DNA from 2 places in the Pseudonocardia wallangbongensis genome. Region 1 is predicted to be linked to the other one. Evidence: riboswitches for the same ligand, from Rfam matches in the RefSeq annotation. Region 1 holds a riboswitch; the other holds the start of a gene.
The links. A riboswitch is a leader RNA that binds a small molecule or an ion and turns the genes downstream of it on or off. The one in region 1 is predicted to bind thiamine pyrophosphate.
Positions count from the first base shown of each region.

Region 2: linked by a shared signal. The riboswitch ahead of thiO (glycine oxidase ThiO) and the one ahead of ACU436_RS18335 (ABC transporter substrate-binding protein) in region 1 are both predicted to bind thiamine pyrophosphate.

Region 1 covers NZ_JBRERS010000004.1:642,472-652,824, forward strand. The annotation lists gene ACU436_RS18300 (ATP-binding cassette domain-containing protein) at 1-270, shown strand, start outside; gene ACU436_RS18305 (sugar ABC transporter permease) at 285-1,748, shown strand; gene ACU436_RS18310 (ROK family protein) at 1,745-2,947, shown strand; gene ACU436_RS18315 (right-handed parallel beta-helix repeat-containing protein) at 3,282-4,625, opposite strand; gene ACU436_RS18320 (right-handed parallel beta-helix repeat-containing protein) at 4,631-6,520, opposite strand; gene ACU436_RS18325 (glycosyltransferase) at 6,517-7,788, opposite strand; gene ACU436_RS18330 (hypothetical protein) at 7,785-8,714, opposite strand; TPP riboswitch at 9,303-9,416, shown strand; gene ACU436_RS18335 (ABC transporter substrate-binding protein) at 9,407-10,353, shown strand, end outside.
Region 2 covers NZ_JBRERS010000011.1:53,424-63,776, forward strand. The annotation lists gene ACU436_RS31950 (hypothetical protein) at 1-490, opposite strand, end outside; gene ACU436_RS31955 (hypothetical protein) at 647-934, shown strand; gene thiE (thiamine phosphate synthase) at 989-1,690, opposite strand; TPP riboswitch at 1,772-1,880, shown strand; gene thiO (glycine oxidase ThiO) at 1,870-3,000, shown strand; gene thiS (sulfur carrier protein ThiS) at 3,004-3,204, shown strand; gene thiG (thiazole synthase) at 3,201-3,968, shown strand; gene ACU436_RS31980 (Gmad2 immunoglobulin-like domain-containing protein) at 4,120-5,043, shown strand; gene ACU436_RS31985 (hypothetical protein) at 5,117-5,728, opposite strand; gene ACU436_RS31990 (peptide deformylase) at 6,331-6,903, opposite strand; gene ACU436_RS31995 (DUF3263 domain-containing protein) at 7,042-7,347, shown strand; gene ACU436_RS32000 (LytR C-terminal domain-containing protein) at 7,457-8,437, shown strand; gene ACU436_RS32005 (AAA family ATPase) at 8,465-10,353, opposite strand, start outside.

The DNA of each region.
Region 1 (10,353 bases):
GAGCCCACGGCCGCGCTCGGCGTCGCGCAGACCCGCCAGGTGCTCGACCTGGTCCGCCGGCTCGCCGAGCAGGGCCTCGGGGTGGTGCTGATCAGCCACAACATGGCCGACGTGTTCGAGGTCGCCGATCGCATCGCCACGCTCTACCTCGGCCGGATGGTCGCCCAGGTGCCGACCAAGGACGTCACGCACGGCCAGGTCGTCGAGCTGATCACCGCCGGCCGGTCGGGCGACCTCGGCCTGCAGCGTCCCGAGAGCGTGGCCGTCTGATGTCAGCCGAGAAGATGCAGACGGAAGAGGCCCAGGCGGAGAAGGTGGCCGCCGCCGCAGGTGCGGCCGAGCGTGCCGCGCCCGCGTCCGCGCGTGCGGCCGACTTCGGCATCGACACCACTGCCCGCAGCACCGACGAGGCCATCCGCGCCTACCTGCGCAACCTGCGCAACGGGGATCTGGGCGCGCTGCCCGCCCTGCTCGGCCTCGCGGCCCTGTTCGTGCTGTTCACCGTGCTCGACTCGGGCGGCACGTTCCCGAGCCTGCTCAACCTGGCCAACCTGCTCCAGCAGGGCGCAGGCCAGACGATCATCGCGATGGGCCTGGTGTTCGTGCTGCTGACCGGCGAGATCGACCTCGCCGCCGGCACGGCGTCGGGGCTCGCGGCCGCGGTGATGGCGCTGCACCTCGTGAGCGGTGGCAACCTGCTCGGGGGCATGGGCACCACGGTGTTCGTGCTGTTCCTGCTGGTGGTCGTCGTCGCGATCGTGATCGCGCTGATGCTGCGCATCTGGTTCGGCGCCGCGTTCTCCGCCGTGGCGCTCGTACTGATGCTGGTCGGGTTCCCGCCGAACCCGTGGCTGGAGATGCTGCTCGCGGTGTGCGTGGGCGTCGTCATCGGCTGCCTCACCGGGTTCGCCGTCGCGAAGCTCGGGATGCCCTCGTTCGTGGTGACGTTGGCCCTGTTCATCGCGTGGCAGGGCGTGATCCTGCAGCTGATCGGCGACGGCGGCACGCTCGGCCTGCGCGACGATGTGATCTTCGCGGTGGCCAACGGCAACCTGTCGACGTTCGGCAGCTGGCTGCTGTTCGTGATCGGCGCGGGCGGCTACGCGGCCGTGCTGCTGAACCGGCAGCGGTCGCGGCGCAAGCTCGGGCTGGTGGCGCAGCCCACCGGCCTCGTGCTGCTGAAGGTCGGCGCCGTGGTGGTGCTCGCCGCCGTGGCGACGTTCCTGCTCACGCTCGACCGCTCGCCAGGCACGTCGCCGATCGCGGGCGTGCCGTACGTGGTGCCCGTCGTGCTCATCCTGCTCGTCGCGGGCACGTACGTGCTCGACCGCACCCGCTTCGGCCGGCACGTCTACGCGGTCGGCGGCAACCGCGAGGCCGCCCGCCGGGCGGGCATCGACGTCACGCGCGTGCGGGCCACCGTGTTCGTGATCGGCTCGGCCTGCGCGGCGATCGGCGCGATCATCTACTCCTCGAAGGTGGGCTCGGTGTCCCCGGCCGCGGGCGGCGGCAACACGCTGCTGTTCGCCGTGGGGGCCGCGGTCATCGGCGGCACGTCCCTGTTCGGCGGGCGCGGGCGCGTCAGCAACGCCGTGATCGGCGGCGCGGTGCTCGCCACCGTGAACAACGGGCTCGGCCTGCTCGGCCAGCCCGCGTCGGTGGTGTTCCTCGTCAACGGCATCGTCCTCCTGCTCGCCGCGGGGGTCGACGTGCTGTCGCGGCGGCGGTCGGCGGTCGCCGGCAGGTGAGTCGCACGTGGGGCGGTGACGGCGGCGGCGGGGCATCCGCCGTCACCGCAGGTGCCCGGCCCGACGAGGCTCGCCGGCACAACCGGGCCGCCCTGCTCCGGCGCCTGCACGTCGCCGGGCCCTGCACGCGTGCCACGCTCGCCTCCGAGCTGGGGCTCAACCGCAGCACGATCAAGGCGGTGGTCGACGGCCTCGCCGAGGCCGGGGTCGTCACCGAGGCGGTGCCCGCGCAACGCAACGGGGCGGGCCGCCCGTCGCTGATGGTGCTGCCCGAGCCGGAGGCCGCCGTCGTGCTCGCGATCGACGTGCGCGTCGAGCAGGTCGCGATGGCCATGGTCGGCATCGGCGGCCAGGTGCTCGGCCGGCACAGCTGGAACCTGCACCACCGCACCCGCACCCCGGGTGAGGTGATCACGCACATCGCGGAGTCGGCGCAGCTGCTCGCCGACGAGCTCGCCGTGGCCGCCCGCGGCGCGGCGGTGTCGGTGCCGGGCGTCGTGCGGCGCGACGACGGGTTCGTGCACGAGGCGCCCAACCTCGGGTGGCGCGACGTCGCGCTCGGCACCCGGCTGGGGGCGGTGCTGCGGATCCCCGTGCAGGTGGCCAACGACGCCGAGCTGGGTGCCCTCGCCGAGCACGTCCGGGGCGAGGCGCACGACGTCGACGACCTCGTCTACATCTCCGCCGACCGCGGTGTCGGCGGCGGGGTGATCGCCGCCGGGCGGCCCCTGCGCGGCACGCGCGGCTACGTCGGCGAGATCGGCCACCTCGTGGTCCGGCCCGGCGGGCGCGCCTGCTACTGCGGGAACAAGGGCTGCTGGGAGACCGAGGTGGGGGAGTCGGCGCTGTGCCGGGCGCTCGGGCTGCCCGAGGACACGCCGCGCGGCGTCGTCGTGGCCGAGCTGCGCTCGCTCGAGACGGCCCCGCTGCCCGGCCCGCTCGACGAGTTCGCCGAATGGCTGGCGATCGGCCTCGTCACGATCGTCAACGTGACGGCCCCGGACCTGGTGGTGCTCGGCGACCTGTTCACCGCGCTCCCGCCCGCGGTCGTCGACCACGTCCGGGCGCAGGTGCACGTACGGAGCCTCGTGAGCCGAGCGGTCGGCGGCACCCGCATCGAGACGAGCCCGCTCGGCCGTGACGCCAAGCTAGTCGGCGCCGCCGAGCTGGCGTTCGAGCCAGTACTGGGCGCGGTCTGAGCCGCCGCATCGTGCAGCTCCTCCGCGACCGGGTGCCGAGGGTCGTAGGCGGGCCAGCCCGGGTCGCCGGGCCAGTCGCTGGTCGTCTGCACGACCCCGGCCGGGTCCCCGTCCGAGGAGGCCCTCACCCTGCTCCGGGTCACCGGCGCCACGTACGCGGGCCGGACGGCCCGGGTGGCCGAGCCGCGCTGAGGGCCCGGCTCGACGCGGATGGGCGCGCGGCGTAACCGGAGGCGGTCTCGCGGGCATGATCGAGGCTTCGGCGCGAAAGCGGGCGGATCTGGCCCGGGAACGCGCCGAGTCGCTGATCATGAGCCCGACACGCGCCGAGGGCCTAGCCCCTGTCGGCCACCACGTCGGACTCGGTGTTGCCGCTGACCTCGTTCGCGTTCTCCGGGGCCACCGGGTCGCCGGTGCTCATGATGCCCGCGCGGTTCTCGGTGACCGTGTTCCCGGTGAGGTCGAGGGAGCCGCTGGTGTCGACGTACACGCCGTACCGGGCGTTCTCCGCGATGACGTTGTCGTGCACGGCGGTGCCGGTCGACTCGCTGACGATGCGCAGGCCGTCCTGCTGGTTGCCGCGCAGCTGGTTGCCCTCGACGACGTTGCCCTCGGCCAGCTGGGTGACCCCGATGCCGGTCTCGCCGTTGTCGTACACCTCGTTGCCGCGCAGGGTGTTGGCACCGGACTCGTTGATGTTGATGCCCTGGGCGTTGTTGCCGAACGACTCGTTGCCCTCGACGATGTTCCGGTCCGAGCGCAGGTACAGCACGATCCCGTGGTGGGCGTTGCGGTAGACGATGTTGTCGCGGATCACGCTGTCCACGCAGTCCTCGGCGAGGATGATCCCGTGCTTGCCGTTGTCGTGCACGACGTTGCGCTCGATGGAAAGCTTGGCCGACTCGGTGTGCGGGTCGATCCCGTAGAGGACGTTGTCGCGGAACTCGTTGTCGAGCACGGCCAGGCCGCTCACCTCGTAGGTGTAGAGGCCGTAGTAGAGGTGCGACACGATGCTGTCGGTGATCGACCCGCCGGTGCCGGCGGTGCGCCACGACAGCCCGTAGGCCTCCACGTCGCCGTGGCCGAGGTAGTGCAGCTCGGCGTGGGAGATCGACATCTGGGAGCCGTCGCGGGCGAGCAGGAAGCTGCGGCCGTCGTCGTAGCCGGTGTCCACCGTGCCCGCGCCGTCGTCCCAGGACGTGACGCAGGAGCCGGTGATGTCGAGCTTCCCGCCGAGCGCCTCGACCGACACGAACCGGCCGGGGTCGCTGCTGAGCTTGAGCCACCGGACCTGCGGCGCGCTGATCTGCAGCTCGGCCCCGCTGCGCACGGCGAGGTCGGCGCCGAGCTGCCACTCGCCGGGGGCGACCTCGCGGAGTGCGGCGGGGTCGTCCACGGCGGCGGCGATCGCCGGGAGCGTGACGCCGGTGCCGGCGACGACGTCGATCAGGTTCGTGGCGCGGTCGAACCGGACGTCGAGCCCGGTGGGTGCCGCCGGAGCCGGGGCGTCGGCGGCGGGGGCCTCCCGCACGCACGGCTGTGCCGGGTCGGTGGCGGCCGGCGGCGCGACGTCCCGGCGTTCCAGCGGCGCCGGTGCGGGCGCGCCGCACCCCGCGACGAGGACGGCCGCGACCGCGCCGGTGACGATCATCTGGACGGTTCGGCGCCAGATCGGCATCGCGCTCACAACGCCTCCATCGGAAGGGGCGGGCGGCGGCGCCGGGTGGTGCCGCCGAGGCGGCGCTGGCGGAACGTGTGCAGCTCCTCCAGCACCACGGCCAGCAGGATCAGCGGGACGCCGACGGCGCCCAGCAGGTTCAACGGCGGCAGGCTCAGGTCGTTGGTGCCCTGCTGGCTGATCACGCCGCGCACGGACTCCAGGGCGTGCACGTTGGAGTCGACGAGCGTGAACGGGCTGCCCTCGGCGCTGTTGACGCCGAGCTCGGTGGTGTCGACCGTGACCCCGGACGCGTAGACCAGCTCCGGGGAACGGGAACGGATCCCCTCCCGGGCGGCGGTGATCGTCGAGTTCGTGATCGTGGCGCCCGCCGCGATGTCCAACCCGGTGCCGCCGCCGGTGATCTGGGCGCCGGTGATGCGGGCGTCCGGGGTGAAGCTGCGCACGGCGTCGGACTCGACCCCGTTGACGGAGATGTCGGTGACGACGAGCCCGGACGTGCCGGCCGCGGTGACGAGACCGTCGCGCCCGCCCTCGACGGTGAGCCCGGTGAGGCGGATGTCGTGCGCCCCGCGGTCGACCCGCACGGCGGACCGGGAGTCGTACACCTGGACGCCGTCCAGCGCGATGTCGTTGCCGTTGACGGCCACGCCGGCGACGCGGGCACCGCTGAACGTCGAGTTCTTCGCCTCGAGGTTGCTGGTGCTCTTCTCGACGACCAGCCCGCGGGCACCGCCGGTGGTCTGGATGCCGTCGAGCACGATCCCGGAGCTGTGGACGTGGGTGAACACGCCCATGCGCTGGTCGGTGGCGGTGTAGCCGGAGACCGTGATGTCGGTGGAGCGGGAGATCCGCAGCCCGCCGGCCTCGTCGGCCGTGGTGTCGATCGCGGAGATCTGCGTTCCGGCCTCCCCGACGACGGCCACACCGAAGGCCCCGTTGGCGTTCGTGCTGATGCCGTTGATCGGGCGGCCGGCGCTCGCCCCGGACACCAGCACCCCGTTCTCGCCGTTGCCGGTGGCCCGGATGCCGCTCAGCGTGGTGCCCTCGTCGCCGGCCAGCACGAGGCCGTCCTCGGCCGAGTCGGACACCGTGAGCTGCTCGATGTCCACGCCCTCCGAGTGCGACAGCTCCACCCCGGTGCTGCCGCGCGCCACGGTGCTGCGCACGACCGAGCCGGTGCTGCCTCGGTGGAACTCCACGGCGGCGGTGCCGTCGTCGTCGGCGCCGGGGGTGCCGTCGGACACGGCGCCGAGGTCGTTGATCGTGGTGTCGGTGATGTCCAGCCGGCCGCCGCCGGAGGCGACGATCGTCGGCCGCCCCTTCGCGCTGGCGGGCAGCGGCTGCCCGGTGGCCGGGTCGACCGAGGTGACGGTGATCCCGCCCAGGGCCAGCCGGCCGCTTCCCGTGTGGATCGAGGCGGCGTCGGCCGGAGTGGCGCCACCCGCGAGCGCCAAAGTGTGGACAGAGCTGCCGGAGCCGCCCAGTTGCAGCGCGACGCGCGGGGTGAGGACGAGGGTGGCGTCGAGGGTCGCGGTGCCGTCGGCGATCTTCAGCCAGTCCGACGGCAGGGCGCGGTTGAGGTCGGAGATGGTGACCGTGCCCCCGGCCCGGCCGACCTGGCGGGTGACCCGGCCGTCCGTGGCGAGGTCGATGCGGTAGTCGCGCAGGATCGCCAGGTGGTGCGGGCGGCCCCGGGACTCCCAGGCCCGGCGCACGGATGCGGCGGTGTCCGGGGTGACCACCTGCGCCGGCCGGACCAGCGCCTGGGCGGCGGTGGGGGCCGCCGGGGCGGCCGCCGCCGTGCCCGCCGTGAGCCCGAGACCGATGGCGGTGGTCATACCCGCCGCGAGGATCCGGCCGACCCACCGCCTGCTGGTGGTGCCGGTGTTCATGCAGCTGCCCTCCGCAGGGGGATGACGTTGTCGTGGTGGTCGTCGTCGCGGTGGTCGTCCGTGTGGTCGTCGTCGGCGTGCTGCTCGACCGTGGTGCGCACGACCTCGCCGTTCTCCACCGCGACCTCGCGGGTGAGCCAGGCCTGCTTGCGGATGGTGACCAGCGCGGTGATCTTGATGATCGCCATCAGCCAGGAGACGACGACGTAGCCCAGCACGAAGAAGAAGCTGGACGGCCGCCGCCGGATGTGCGGGGCGAGCTTGGCCGCGCGGCTGATCTGCCACCACAGCAGCAGCACACCCGCGAGGATCCAGTTCTGCGTGACGAGGGCGAACCCCATCGCGAGCGGCCCGAGCAGCAGCGTGAAGCCGCTGACACCCTTGTCGATCATCGTGTAGGCGAGGAACGGGTGGCGCCACACCCAGGGCTTCGACAGGGCCCGCAGGTCCGAGCGCCAGGTGTTGCGGGCCCAGCGCAGCCGCTGGCGGAAGAACGTGCGCCAGCGGTCCGGGAACGTGGACCACACCTCCGCGGTGCGCTGCATGTAGGTGCGGTGGCCCCGCTCCAGGATCAGCGTGGTGAGGCGCTTGTCGTCGCCGGAGAGGGACCGGACACCCCAGAACGTCTCGTCCATGAAGTCGTCCTCGATCTCCAGCAGGAGCTCGCGCCGGTACACCGCGGTGCGCCCGGACAGGCACGAGACGGCCTGGCCCAGCAGGGACTGGGAGGCGTTCTCGTCGAAGTAGCGGTGGTCGAGGAACATGTCGGTGATCCGGGCCAGGAAGCCCTTCGACCCGTACACGGACTGCCGGGTGCCCACGCCGCCGATGCGCGGGTCGGCGAACGGCTTGGCCACCTCGATGGCGACGTCGTCGGCCCAGATCGTGTCGGAGTCGACGAGGGCGACCAGTTCCGTGCGGGCGGCGCGCCAGCCGCGCCGGAGCGCGTCGCGTTTGCCCGGGACGTCGGTGATGACGACGGTGACCGGGTAGCGGCTCGCGACGTCCTGACAGGTCGTGTCGGACTCGTCGATGACGAGGATGACCTCCTCGACCTCGTTGGCGAGCCACGACTCGATCGCCGCCGCGAAGATCTTCGGGTCTTCCTGGTAGACCGGCACCACGACCGACAGCGGCATCCGGTGCTCGCCCGTGATCGGCTTGTACAGCACCGCGGGGATGCGGCGGATGAGCCAGGTGCCCCACCGGATCAGCCCGAGCACCCCGAGCGGGGTGCCGAGCAGGTAGTAGTAGGCGGGCAGGTTCATGCCGACTCGCGCTCCGTGGCCGGGATCGAGCTCTGGCCGCGCAGCTCGCCGGCGTCGGCGTGCGCCATCGTGTCGATCTCGTGGTTGACGAGGGCGGCGAGGCGGTCGTTGGTCTCGACCACGGCCGAGAGCAGCGGCATGTCCACCCCGAGGGTGTCGGCGAAGCCGAGGAAGCCCTGGGTGTCCTTGGGCAGGCAGACGCCGCCGTAGGGGGCGCCGCCGCGGATGCCGTACTCGGGGTTGATGGAGCCTTCGGCGGAGCGGGCGACGGTGGCGGCGATCGGGTCGAGGTCCAGGCCGAGCTTCTGGGCCACCAGCCACATCTCGTTCCAGAAGCTGATCTTGGTGGCGTTGTAGATGTTGTGCGCGGCCTTGATGAACTCGGCCTCGGCGGGGTTGGTGAAGGTGCGCAGCTCACCGCCGAAGGGAGCGAGCACGGCCCGCAGGCGCTCGACGTTCTGCGGGTCGCGGCTGGCGATGATCGTCATCCACGGGTTGGCGAAGTCCTCGGCGGCCGAGACGGCCCGCAGGAACTCGGGGTTGGACGCGAGCCCGAAGCCCTCGTTGGCCACCATCCCGGAGTTCTCCTCCAGGGCGGTCTTGACCAGGCCCTCGGTGGTGCCCGGGGGCACGGTGGAACGCACGACCACGACGTGCTCGGCCGAGGCGCCGGCGAGCGCGCGGCCCACCGAGGCGGTGCCGGCGCTGAACGCCGACAGATCCCACCGGTGCCCGTCGTTCGGCGTCGGCAGGGTCAGGAAGATCAACGACTCCGGCTCGTCGGCGAGGTCGATCCCGGTGCGTGCATCCCAGCCGCGGTCGCGCAGCTCCTGGACCCGCACCTCGTTGATGTCGACGAACGTGACATCGTGGCCGGCCTTCAGGAAACCCTCACCGGTCGCGGCGCCCACGACACCGGAACCCATGATGAAAATCCTGGTCTTCACGAAATTGTCCCCCTCTTGACGGGCGATCCGGGGACAGGCAAGGTTCTGCCTCGGATCCGTTGGGCATGGCGGATGACGGACGGCGTCGTCCGCAGAGGTCGGTTCGACCCGCCGGTCATCGAGGACCGGACACGCGGGCATGCTCGAGCACCTCGTGGACGATGGGTGCTCGAGCACATCGGTGCAGGTCAAGCCGATCCTCGGTGCGGCCGGTAACAGCCCCCGATGAAGTCGTCCGGTGTTGCGCCCCCGCCGGACGGCTCCCGTTGCCGGGAGTCGAGATCGGTCGTAACTCCTACCGCTGACCGGCTGATCGCCGGTGGAACCCCTACGCGATAAACACTATCTCAACGGTCCCTGAGATCGTCTCAGATTACTGGTCACGCTGTGTCCTACGCGAGTGTGCGGTCCGTTATTCCCGGGCGTGTTCCCGCGGTTCCGGTGCCCCCGAGGAGCACGAACGCGCCGAGGGCCCGGAGAGCGAGTGCGGTGCTGCGCGGAAATGTGATCCGCCGCACGTGATGCGGCACACCGATCTCGCCTCGCGCCGGCAACAGCGTATCCTCATCCGAAACCCACGGGAGCCTCGCGTGCCGAGGCTGAGAGGGCGGCAGGACCGGCCGCTGACCGTTCGAACCTGACCCGGTTAGCACCGGCGTAGGGAGGAACTCGTGACGCCCGTTCGCGCCCCCCGAGTACTGGCGGCCCTGTCGGCCGTACTGGCCCTGGTGCTGGCCGGCTGTGGAAGCGGGGGCGGGCCGGAGACGATCCGCGTGGCCCTCGACTGGACGCCGAACACCAACCACACCGGCCTGTTCGTGGCCCAGCAGGAGGGCTGGTTCCGCGAGGCCGGCCTGGACGTGCAGTTCCTGCCGTACAACAGCACGTCGCCGGACACGCTCGTGTCCTCCGGCGTCGCGGAGTTCGGCGTGAGCTTCCAGGACTCCTTCACGTTCTCGAAGGCGGCAGGTGCCGACATCACGTCCGTGATGGCCGTGCTGCAGCACTGGGCCACGCAGATCGCGGTGCGGGCCGACCGGGCCGACATCACGTCCCCGAAGGACCTCGACGGCAAGACCTACGGCGGGTTCGGCGCGGCGTACGAGGAGCCCAAGATGCGCGCCGTCATCCGGGACGCGGGCGGGACGGGCACGTTCCGGACGGTCGTGCTGGGCACGGCCGCGTACGAGGCGCTCTACGCGGGCCAGGTGGACTTCACCGAGCCGTTCGTCGCCTGGGAGGGCATCGAGGCGGAGATGCGCGGGCAGCCGCTGAAGACGTTCTCCTACACCGACTACGGCTTCCCGGACGCGTACAACGTGCTGCTCATCGGCAACTCGCCGTGGCTCTCGGCCCACCCCGACCTCGCGGCCAGGTTCGTGCAGGCCGCGCAGCGCGGCTACCAGCTCGCGGCCGACGACCCCGACCGCGCGGCCCAGCTCCTGATCGACGCCAACCCCGGCACGTTCACCGAGCCGGAGCTCGTGACGCGCAGCCAGCACATGCTCGCCGACCGGTTCCTGCGCGACGAGAACGGCCGCGTGGGCACCCAGACGCTCGAGAAGTGGACGGGGTACTCGGGGTGGGTGTTCGACACGGGGGTGTTGACCGGCCCCGA
Region 2 (10,353 bases), on a different contig from region 1:
GCGAACCGGGCGGGTGCGCGCCCACGTGCGTGGTCCAGAAGCCGGGCCGGTCGGTGAGGATGTGATCGGCGAACGTGCGCAGCATCGCCCCGACGTCGCTCACACGGGGCACGTCGTGCAGGTACTCCTGGCTGCTGGTCAGCCGCTCGACGACCCCGCGCTGCCACCCGTCCACGAGCGCGAGCGCCAGCGTCCACGCGAACGCGGCCGCGAACCCCGCGGCCAGCAGCGGGCGCCACGCCAGCCGCTCTGCGAGCCCCGGCCCGTTGGCCACGACCAGCACCGCGACGACCACGGCCACCGGCGTCCCCGGCCCGAGGTGCGGCAGCCACTCGGCGAGCAGGGGCGGGAACGGCAGGAAGATGTCGACCCCCGCCGCCAGCAGCACCCGGCCCACCACCGCCGCGGCCACGACGACCAGCGCCGCCGCGAGCACGCAGGCGAGATCGGTCCCGGAGATCCGCGAGGTCCTCGAGGTGGTGGCCGGCACCGGGGGACGCTATCCCGGGAACGCGGTGCGTTTTCCTTACGGCTCGCGAACGAGTCACCCCCTGCCAGGCGTGCCCCCCGCACTGCAGCCAGCCGGTAGCGAGGATGGCCGCGAGCCGTGACGACTTCGGCGCTCCGCCGCGTCATCCTGGTAACCGTGAACTCCGCCGCGGTGATCGGACCCGCACCAGGACAACGCGTCTGGCACCGGTCGGGCACCCGTGTCGGCTCCGCCTGGGTGCTCGTCGGTGACCTCCCCGACGACTCGGTCCTGCACGGCCCGCCCATCGACCGCGTGGTCGGGACGACGAGCCACCGCAGCAGGCGGAGGCGGTCGCCGGTGGCCGGCCGCCGCCGTCGGCGGTACGACCGGCTGAGCTGGCTCTGGACGATCCGCTGGTACCGGGCGCGGTGGGCGGCCCGTCGCGCGCTCCGGTCGCGCTGACGGCGCCCCTTCGTGCCCACCTGACCATCGAACGAACGGCACTTCCGTACTGCTCTATCGGACGGAGGTGCCGCTCGTACCGCCGGCCGGCTCGCGCAGCTTCGTCGCGAACGCCGCCGCCGCGGCGCGCGGGTCCTCCGCTTCCGTGATCGCGCGCACGACCACGATGCGCTCGGCGCCCGCCGCGAGCACCTCGTCGAGCCGGGCGTGGTCGATGCCACCGATCGCGAACCAGGGCCGGGACGGCGCCCGGCCGGCCACCGTGCGCACGAGGTCGAGGCCGGGGGCCGGGCGGCCGGGCTTCGTGGGGGTCGGCCAGCAGGGGCCGACGCAGAAGTAGTCCACGCCCGCTTCGCCGGCCGCGGTCGCCGTCTCGTCCGGGCTGTGCGACGAGCGCCCGACCACCACCTCGTCGCCCACCACCTCCCGGGCCCACCGGACGGGCAGGTCGTCCTGGCCGAGGTGCAGGACGTCGGCGCCGGAGGCGAGGGCGATGTCGGCGCGGTCGTTCACGGCGAGCAGCGCCCCGTGGCGGGCGCACGCCTCGGCGAGCACCTCCAGCGCCGCGAGCTCGTCGCGGGCCTCCAGCGGCCCGTCGGGACCCTTGTCCCGCAGCTGGATGATGTCGACGCCACCGGCGAGGGCCGCGTCGGCGAACTCCGCGAGATCGCCGGTACGGCGGCGGGCCCCGGTGCAGAGGTAGAGGCGGGCGTCGTCCAGTCGCTTGCGCACGGTGGCGCCGTCGAGGGCAGGCACGGTGGCCGACGCTACGCGCCGACTGCGGGTCGGGGGAGCCGCAGCGGAGCGGAGGCAATCGATACGGCGTAGGGTGAATCGAAGGTGACGCACGGGAGCCCGTACTGCGGGCTGAGAGGGGATCCAACAGATCCCGACCGTCGAACCTGATCCGGGTCATGCCGGCGCAGGGAGCGGAGATGATGTCGAACTCAGTCACGGTGATCGGGGCAGGCGTGATCGGCCTGTCGTGTGCCTGGCGCGCGGCCGAGGCCGGCGTGGCGGTCACGGTGCTGGATCCGGCACCGGCGTCCGGGGCGTCGTGGGTGGCGGGCGGCATGCTCGCGCCCGTCACGGAGGCGTGGCCGGGCGAGGAGGCGTTGCTGGAGCTCGGCGAAGCGGCGGTGCGGCGCTGGCCCGCGTTCGTCGCCGAGCTGGAGGCCGTGGCGGGGCGCCCCGCCGGGCTGCGGAGCGACGGCACGGTCGTCGCGGCCACCGGCTCCGGCGACCGCGCCGAGCTGGAGTCGCTGGCGAACTTCCTGAGTCGCCTCGGCCGCGACGTCGAGCGGCTCTCGGGCCGGGAGCTGCGGCGCCTCGAACCCGCGCTCGGGCCGGACGTGCGCGGCGGCCTGTCCGTGCCCGGCGACCTCGCCGTCGACAACCGCGTGCTGCTCACCGCCCTGCGCGCCGCCGCCGAGCGGGCCGGCGTCACGGTCGTGGAACGCCCCGCCCGGGCCGTCCTCGACGACGGCGAGCGGGTCACCGGCGTGCGCACGGACGGCGGTGACGTCGATGCCGGCGTCGTGCTCGTGGCCGCCGGCGCGCACTCGGCTTCCCTGCACCCGGCGCTCGACGGGCTGGTGCGCCCGGTCAAGGGCGAGATCCTGCGGATCGCGCACCGCGCGGGCGCGTTCCCGCCGCCGCGGCGCACGGTGCGCGCGCTCGTGGACGGCCGCCCCGTCTACGTCGTCCCCCGCGACGACGGCGGCCTCGTCATCGGGGCCACCCAGGCGGAGCTGGGCTTCGACACCGAGGTCACGGTCGGCGGGGTGCGCGACCTGCTGCGCGACGCCGAGCGGATCCTGCCGGGCATCGCCGAGTACGCGCTGCTGGAGAGCGCCGCGGCGCTGCGGCCCGGCAGCCCGGACAACCTGCCGCTGATCGGCGCGCTCGGCCCCGACGGCCTGCTCGTGGCCACCGGCCACCACCGCAACGGCATGCTGCTCGCGCCCGTCACCGCCGACGCCGTGCTGGCCCTGCTGCGCGGCGACCCCGTCCCCGACCCGGTGCGCGCCGCTGACCCCGCCCGGCACCGAGTGGCAAGGAGGTAGCACGTGCAGGTGTGGATCAACGGAGAGGAGCGCGAGCTCGCGGACGGCGCGTCCGTCCGCGACGCGCTCACCGTGCTCGGGGCTCCCGGGAACGGGATCGCGGTCGCGGTGGACGGTGAGGTCGTGCCGCGAGCCGACTGGCCGTCCGTCGCGCTCGCCGACGGGGCGCGCGTCGAGGTGCTGACGGCGGTGCAGGGAGGATGACCATGGACGAGTCGCTGCTGGTGGGGGACCGCAAGATCCCGTCCCGGCTGATCATGGGGACGGGCGGGGCCTCGAACCTGGAGATCCTCGAGCGCGCCCTGGTGGCCTCCGGCACCGCGCTCACCACCGTCGCGATGCGCCGGATCGACGCGGTCACCGGCACCGGCGTGATCGACCTGCTGCGGCGCCTCGGCATCGAGGTCCTGCCCAACACCGCGGGCTGCCGCACGGCCGCCGAGGCCGTCCTCACCGCCCGGCTCGCGCGGGAGGCGCTGGAGACCGACCTCGTCAAGCTCGAGGTGGTGGCCGACGAGCGCACCCTGCTGCCCGACCCGATCGAGCTGATCGACGCCGCCGAACAGCTGGTGGACGACGGGTTCACCGTGCTGCCCTACACCAACGACGACCCGGTGCTCGCGCGCAAGCTCGAAGCTGTCGGGTGCGCGGCGGTCATGCCGCTCGGCTCGCCGATCGGCACCGGTCTGGGCATCCGCAACCCGCACAACATCGAGATGATCGTCGAGCAGGCCGGCGTGCCGGTGGTGCTGGACGCCGGCATCGGTACGGCGTCCGAGGCCGCCCAGGCGATGGAGCTGGGGTGTGACGCGGTGCTGCTCGCCACCGCCGTCACGCGCGCGGGCGATCCGGAGCGGATGGCCCACGCGATGCGCCTCGCGGTGGACGCGGGCCGGGCGGCCCGCCTCGCAGGCCGCATCCCCCGCCGGTACTGGGCGCAGGCCTCGTCCCCCGCGCTCGACACCTGAGCCCGTCCCCCGTCCGACGAACGGCACTCTCGTCGCGTACGTGCCGACGGACGTGCCGTCCGTCGCGGCCCAGGGCACCCGAGTGGGTTCGGCGTGCCGACCGGATGCCACGACCCGGACGCGGGAACCTGCGCTCCGAGGGGGTGGTCGGATGGCTCGGCGACAGGGGTGGGCGCTCGTCCTCCTGGTGCTGCTCGTGAGCGGGTGCGGCGGGTCGACACCCGGGCACGTGGTGCCGTCGGCCGGTACGCCGGCCACCGCCGCGGACCCCACCGCCGCCACGCCGGCGCCGCAACCCACGCCGCAACCCACCCCGCAACCCACGCCGGCACCGGCACGCTCGGCCGAGCCGGACCGCGGGGAGCGGGTCGCGGTGCCCGTGTACTACGTCGCGGACACCCCGGCGGGCCCGCGGCTGCAGCGGGAGTTCCACTCCGTGGTCACGAGCGACCCGGCGAGCACCGCCGTGCGCGAGATGCTCGCGACGCCCACCGGCACCGACCCCGACTACCGCAGCCACTGGCCGCGCGGCACCACTCTGCGGGAGCCCGTCCACCGCGACGGCGGGGCCATCGTCGTCGACCTCGCCGGGATCGGGTCCGCGCAGGTGGGCGGGGAGCTCGCCGAGCTGACCGTGCAGCAGCTGGTGTACACGGTGCAGGGGGCGATGGGGTCGACGGACCCGGTCCGGGTCGTCGTGGACGGAGCGACCGAGTCCGACCTGTGGGGCGCCGTGAACACGTCCGTCCCCGTCCCCCGCGGCGACCCGTACTCGCTGCGCTCACTCGTGCAGATCGACTCGCCTGCCGACGGCACGCAGGTCGGCCGGCAGGTCGAGGTGCGCGGCGAGGCGGCGGTGTTCGAGGCCACCGTGCTCTGGGAGGTGCTGCGCGACGGTGCGACCGTCCGGAAGGGGTTCACGAGCACGGCGGAAGGCCAGCGGTTCGCGCCGTTCGCCTTCACCGTGGCCCTCGAACCCGGCGACTACACCGTGCGCATCCGCGAGACCGACCCGTCGGACGGAGAGGGTCGCCCGCCCCTGTCCGACGACAAGCGGATCACGGTGGCGGGCTGAGGCCAAAGTTCAGGAAAGCCACATTCCTGTCCTGCAGGTTCAGGAATGTGGCTTTCCTGAACCCCTACCGCCCTCAGTCCGGGGGCGTCCGCGGCGCCCGTAGGCCCAGGCTGCGCAGTTCAAGGGCCGCGAGGCCGTGCACCACGGTCCGCTCGTCCCGCCGCCACGCCGCCGCCGGGTCCGGCGAGACCTCCAGCAGCGAGCGCACCGGCCGGCGGGTGATGGCGCGCAGCGCGAGCAGGTCGGAGTCGACGGCGCGGGCCGTGACGGCGGAGCGCGCCAGCCGCGCGTATCGCAGCCGCAGCGGCAGCCAGAGGAACAGCACCGGCATCGCGCCGAGCAGCACGGTGGCGACGGTGGTCCCGAAGGCGACGCGGGCGATCGCCGCGATCTGTTCCTGTCCCGCGGCGACCAGCGAGTCACCGGCCCCGGTCCCGGTGCCCAGCGCCCGTGCGAGGTCCTCGCCGACGAACGGCACCGTCGAGGCGGTGCGCGCCGCGTTGTCGAACGCGCTGCGGACGGACTCGCCCGCTCCGGCCAGCGTCCGGGCCGGTCCTTGCAGCGCGAGCACGAAGTCGTGGACGATGCGCGCGACGAACACGGTGAGCCAGATCCACCCGACGGCCAGCAGGTCGGCCAGCAGTTGGAGGCAGGCCCGGCCCGGCCGCTCGGCGTAGAACCGCATGCGACCGGAGCGTACGGCTAGGGCCGAAGATCGTGACATTCCTTCGGGTCCCGCCGCTGGTTGGGGGTCAGGGCGGCCGCCTTCGGCGCTGGGGCTGCCGGGCCGGTTGACCAGGGCCTTCGCTGGCTGGCGCCGGTTGACGAGGGGCCTTCGGTGGCGCCGCGCATCGTGCGGGGCCGCCCCTCACGCGTCAAGGGCGCCTTCGGCGTCGCTTCGCGATCGCGGCGCGACCCTTGACCCGCGAGCCTCTGCGGCCCCTCTCGGGCAGCACGACACGGGCAGGCCACGGGCCTGCCCTTCGGGCGCGCGGTGCCACCGAAGGCGGTCCCGCCGACCCGATCGAGGCTTCGGTGCAAACCGGGCGGGTTTGCGCTGATCAAGGGCAGATGGTCGCTAGTTGATCTCTCGGGGCGACCATCTGCCCTTGGTCAACAAGCGGGAGCGCGTCGAGGCCACCATGATCGGCGCGAGATGCACCTCAGGGTCCTCGTGCGGGCGGTGGTGCGCTTCTCGGAATGATCTCCGCAGCTCACGCGCCCCGGAATCCGGACCGCGAGCACCAAACTTGACTCGATCACGCCGGGCTCTTCGGCCCTATCAAGCTAGGCGTCCTCGGCGTGCTGCGTGGCGGGATCCCAGGACAGCCCGGGCACACCCCAGCCGTTGCGCTTGAGCGCCTTCTTCGCGGCCCGCTGGTTGCGGCCCACGAGGCGGTCGACGTACAGCAGGCCGTCGAGGTGGTCGGTCTCGTGTTGGAGGCAGCGGGCGAGGAACCCCCGGCCCTCCACCTCCACCGGCTTGCCGTCGGCGTCGACACCCGTGACGCGCGCCCAGTCGGCGCGTCCGGTGGGGAACTGCTCGCCGGGCACCGAGAGGCAGCCCTCGTCGTCGTCCTCGGGGTCCGGCATGGATTCGGGCCGCTCGGACGTCTCGAGCACCGGGTTGACGACGACACCGCGCACGCGTGTCCGGGTCTCCTCGTCCGGGCAGTCGTAGACGAACAGCCGCAGGTCGACCCCGATCTGGTTCGCGGCGAGCCCGACCCCGTCGGCGGCGGCCATGGTCTCGAACATGTCCTCGACCAGCGTCTTCAGTGCGTCGTCGAACGTGTCGACGGGGCGGGTCGGCCGGTGCAGGACGGGATCGCCGATGATGCGGATGGGGCGGACGGGCACCATGCGACCTTACGTGGTCGCCGCGTCTCCCGATCGGGCAGCGCGTGCCTCCCCGGTTTCCGTCCGGTTCCCGTGGTTCAATGGCCGACGCGAATGACAGGCGTGTCATTCGCGCGAGCGAGGCCATCGAGGAGCGTGATGGAGTCGGCCACGGAACCCAGCGGGCGTGCTCCCGCCGGCCGCGCGGCAGGCGCACTGGACCGCAGGGAGCGCGAGATGCTCGCCTTCGAGGCCCAGTGGTGGAAGTACGCGGGTGCCAAGGAACAGGCGGTCCGTGAGCTCTTCGACATGTCCGCAACTCGCTACTACCAGGTGCTCAACGCCCTCATCGACAAGCCCGAGGCGATTGCCGTCGACCCACTGCTCGTGAAGCGGCTCCGCCGGTTGCGCGCCAGCCGGCAACGCACCCGTGCGGCGCGCCGCCTGGGAATCGAGCCGTGGTGACGGCAGCATGATCGACCACCGGTTCACCCCGGCGACCAGTCACTGACGGAACACCCACGCACTCGGAGGCCAGCGTGATCGAGCCCGCGACCGTCGTCGAGGTCCGGTCATGACCACGCCAGGTGGGGGTGGCGGTCCCTCCCCGTTGCGGCTCGGTGGACTCGGGCTGATCGGCGTCGCGGTGATCGCTGCGATCATCGGTCTGGCCAGCATGGCCACCAACGGCGGCCCGTCCACGGCGGTGTCCCCGTCGGCCGACGCGTCGAGGGCCACCACGCCGTCCGTCACGGTGCCACCGCCCGCGCTGCCACCGGCGGAGCCCGTACCGACCGACGCGGCCGGCGTGCCGATCCCGTCGTTCACCGAGCCGGCGCCCGGGGTGCCCGCGCCGGGCGCGGTTCCGCCCGGTGAGGCGGCGCCCGCGCCGGGGGCACCCGGAGCCGAGGCACCGCCCGGGGCGCCGGCCCCGGCTCCGCAGGCCGCACCGGAGCCCGGGGCACCGGCCCCGCAGGCCGCACCGGAGCCCGGAGCCCCGGCCCCGCAGGCCGCACCGGCACCGGGCGCTCCGGCACCCGATGCATCCGCGCCGGGTGGGCCTGCGCAGGAGCCCGCCCCGGCCCCCGGCCCGGCTCCGGAACCGCAGGCAGCGGCCCCGCCTCGGGCCCCATCGGCCGGGGGCAACGAGCCCAGGGCCGCGGCGCCCGCGCCGAGCGGCGGCGGCAGTGGCGCCCGCACCGGTGACACCGGCGACACGCGGGCCGGGCGGAGCGGCGGCGGAGGCGGAGGCGGAGGCTCGACCGTCGCGCACATCCCCCTGCGCGTCTACAACAACAGCACGATCAGCGGTCTGGCCACGCGCGCCGCGGAGGACTTCCGCAGCGCGGGCTGGCCGATCGACGAGATCGGCAACTACCCGCAGGGCGTCATCCCGACCACCACGGTCTACTACCGGCCGGGCACCGAGGAGGAGGCGGCCGCGAAGGCGCTGGCCGAGCGGTTCGGGATGCGGGCCAACCCCCGCTTCGAGGGGATCCAGCACGCCTCGCCGGGCATCATCGTGATCGTCACGAACGACTACGGGCAGCGCTGACGCCGTCGTCCCGGCGGTGCGGCAGGACTACGACCGGCGGCGGTCCGCGTAGGCCTGCAGCTCGGCGAGCTGCAGCGGGTCGAGCGACGGCGGCACCGCGGCCCGGGCCGCCGCGATGTGGGCGGCCGTCACCTCGGTCGCTTCCAGGGACTCCCGCATCGCCGTGAGCGCGGCCTCGCGCAGCACGGCGGCGCAGTCGGCGGCGGAGTAGCCGTCCAGCTCGGCGCCGAGCGCCCCGAGGTCGACGTCGGGAGCCAGCGGTGTGTGCCGGCCCGCCGCCCGCAGGATCTCGGTGCGGGCCGCGCCGTCCGGCGGCGGCACGTACACGAGCCGCTCCAGCCGGCCCGGGCGCAGCAGCGCGGGGTCGATCAGCTCGGGCCGGTTGGTGGCGCCGACCACGATGACGTCGCGCCGGGGCTCGGCGCCGTCGAGCTCGGTGAGCAGCGCGGCGACCACGCGGTCGGCCACCCCCGAGTCGGACGACTGCCCGCGGCGCGGCGCCAGCGCGTCCACCTCGTCGAGGAAGACGAGCGCCGGTGCGGCGTCGGCGGCCTTGCGGAAGAGCTCCCGGACCGCGCGCTCGGACTCGCCGACGTACTTGTCGAGGAGCTCGGCCCCCTTCACGGCGAAGACGTTGAGCTGCCCGGTGCCGGCGAGCGCGCGCAGCAGGAACGTCTTGCCGCACCCGGGCGGGCCGTAGACGAGCACGCCGCGCGGGGCGGCGACGCCGAGCCGGGCGAACGAGTCGGGGTACTGCAGCGGCCACAGCACCGACTCGGTGAGCGCCTGCTTGACCTCGGCCATGTCGCCGACCTGGTCGAGCGTGATGCCCCCGGTCTGCAGCGTGTCCGACGAGGACATCGAGATCGGGCGGACCGAGCCGACGGCGTCGAGCAGGTCCTCCTGCGTGATCCGCGGTTCGCCGTCTCCCGCGTGCCGCAATGCGGCCTGCACGGCCGCTTCCCGCCGCACCGCGACGAGGTCGGCGGCCACGAACCCGGGGGCCCGCTCGGCCACCGCCTTGAGATCCGCGTCGTCGGCGAGCGGGACGGCGGCCAGCAGGCGGCGCAGCAGCTCGGCGCGGGTGCGCAGGTCGGGAAGGGCGAGCCCGAGCTCGCGGTCGACGAGGTCGGGCGCCCGCAGCCGCGGATCGACCGACTCCGGCGCCGATGTGGTCGCGACGAGCGCGAGCCCCGGCGTGGCCAGCGCGGCACGGAGCGCGTCCAGCACGACCGTGGCGAGCGGCGGCGGGGACGTCGCCGGCAGCAGCGCCTCGACGTCGGTGAGGACGAGGACCGTGCGGTTGCCGGCACGGGCCTTGCCGATGGTCTCGTGCACCCGCTGGGACGCCGTGGCTGCTTCGAGCGCGGCCACGCCCGGTGCGGAGAGCTCGACCGTGGTGGCCGCGACGGCGGCGGCCGTGCTGCGTGCGAGCGTCAGCTTCCCGACGCCCTCCGGCCCGACGAGCAGCACCCCGAGGCGCGCGGCGCCGCCGAGGCGGGTGAGCAGTTCGGGGCGGTCGAGGGTGAGCTCGAGCCATTCCACCAGCTTCCGCGCGGCATCGGTGTGGCCGACGAGCTCCTCGACGGGCACGGCCGGCTCCGCCGGCGGGCTCGTCGAGGCGGCGCTCGCGGGTGCGGCGGCGCTCGCGGTGGGCCGGGGTGCCTGGGTGAGGGCCGCGCCGGTGGCTGCGCCGCCCTCCCAGCCCACCACGGTGCTCGGCCGCACCGCGACGGCGCCTGCCGGCTCGACGGACGCGACGGTGAGCAGCTCCGTCGTCCACGCGCTCCCCAGCGCTCCGGCGACCCGCTGCCGGGCGGCGGGTGCGTCCAGCCCCGGGGCCGGTTCGATGTCCTGGGGCAGCAGGGACACCGCGTCGCCGCCCGCCACGACCTTGCCCACCAGTGCCAGCCGGA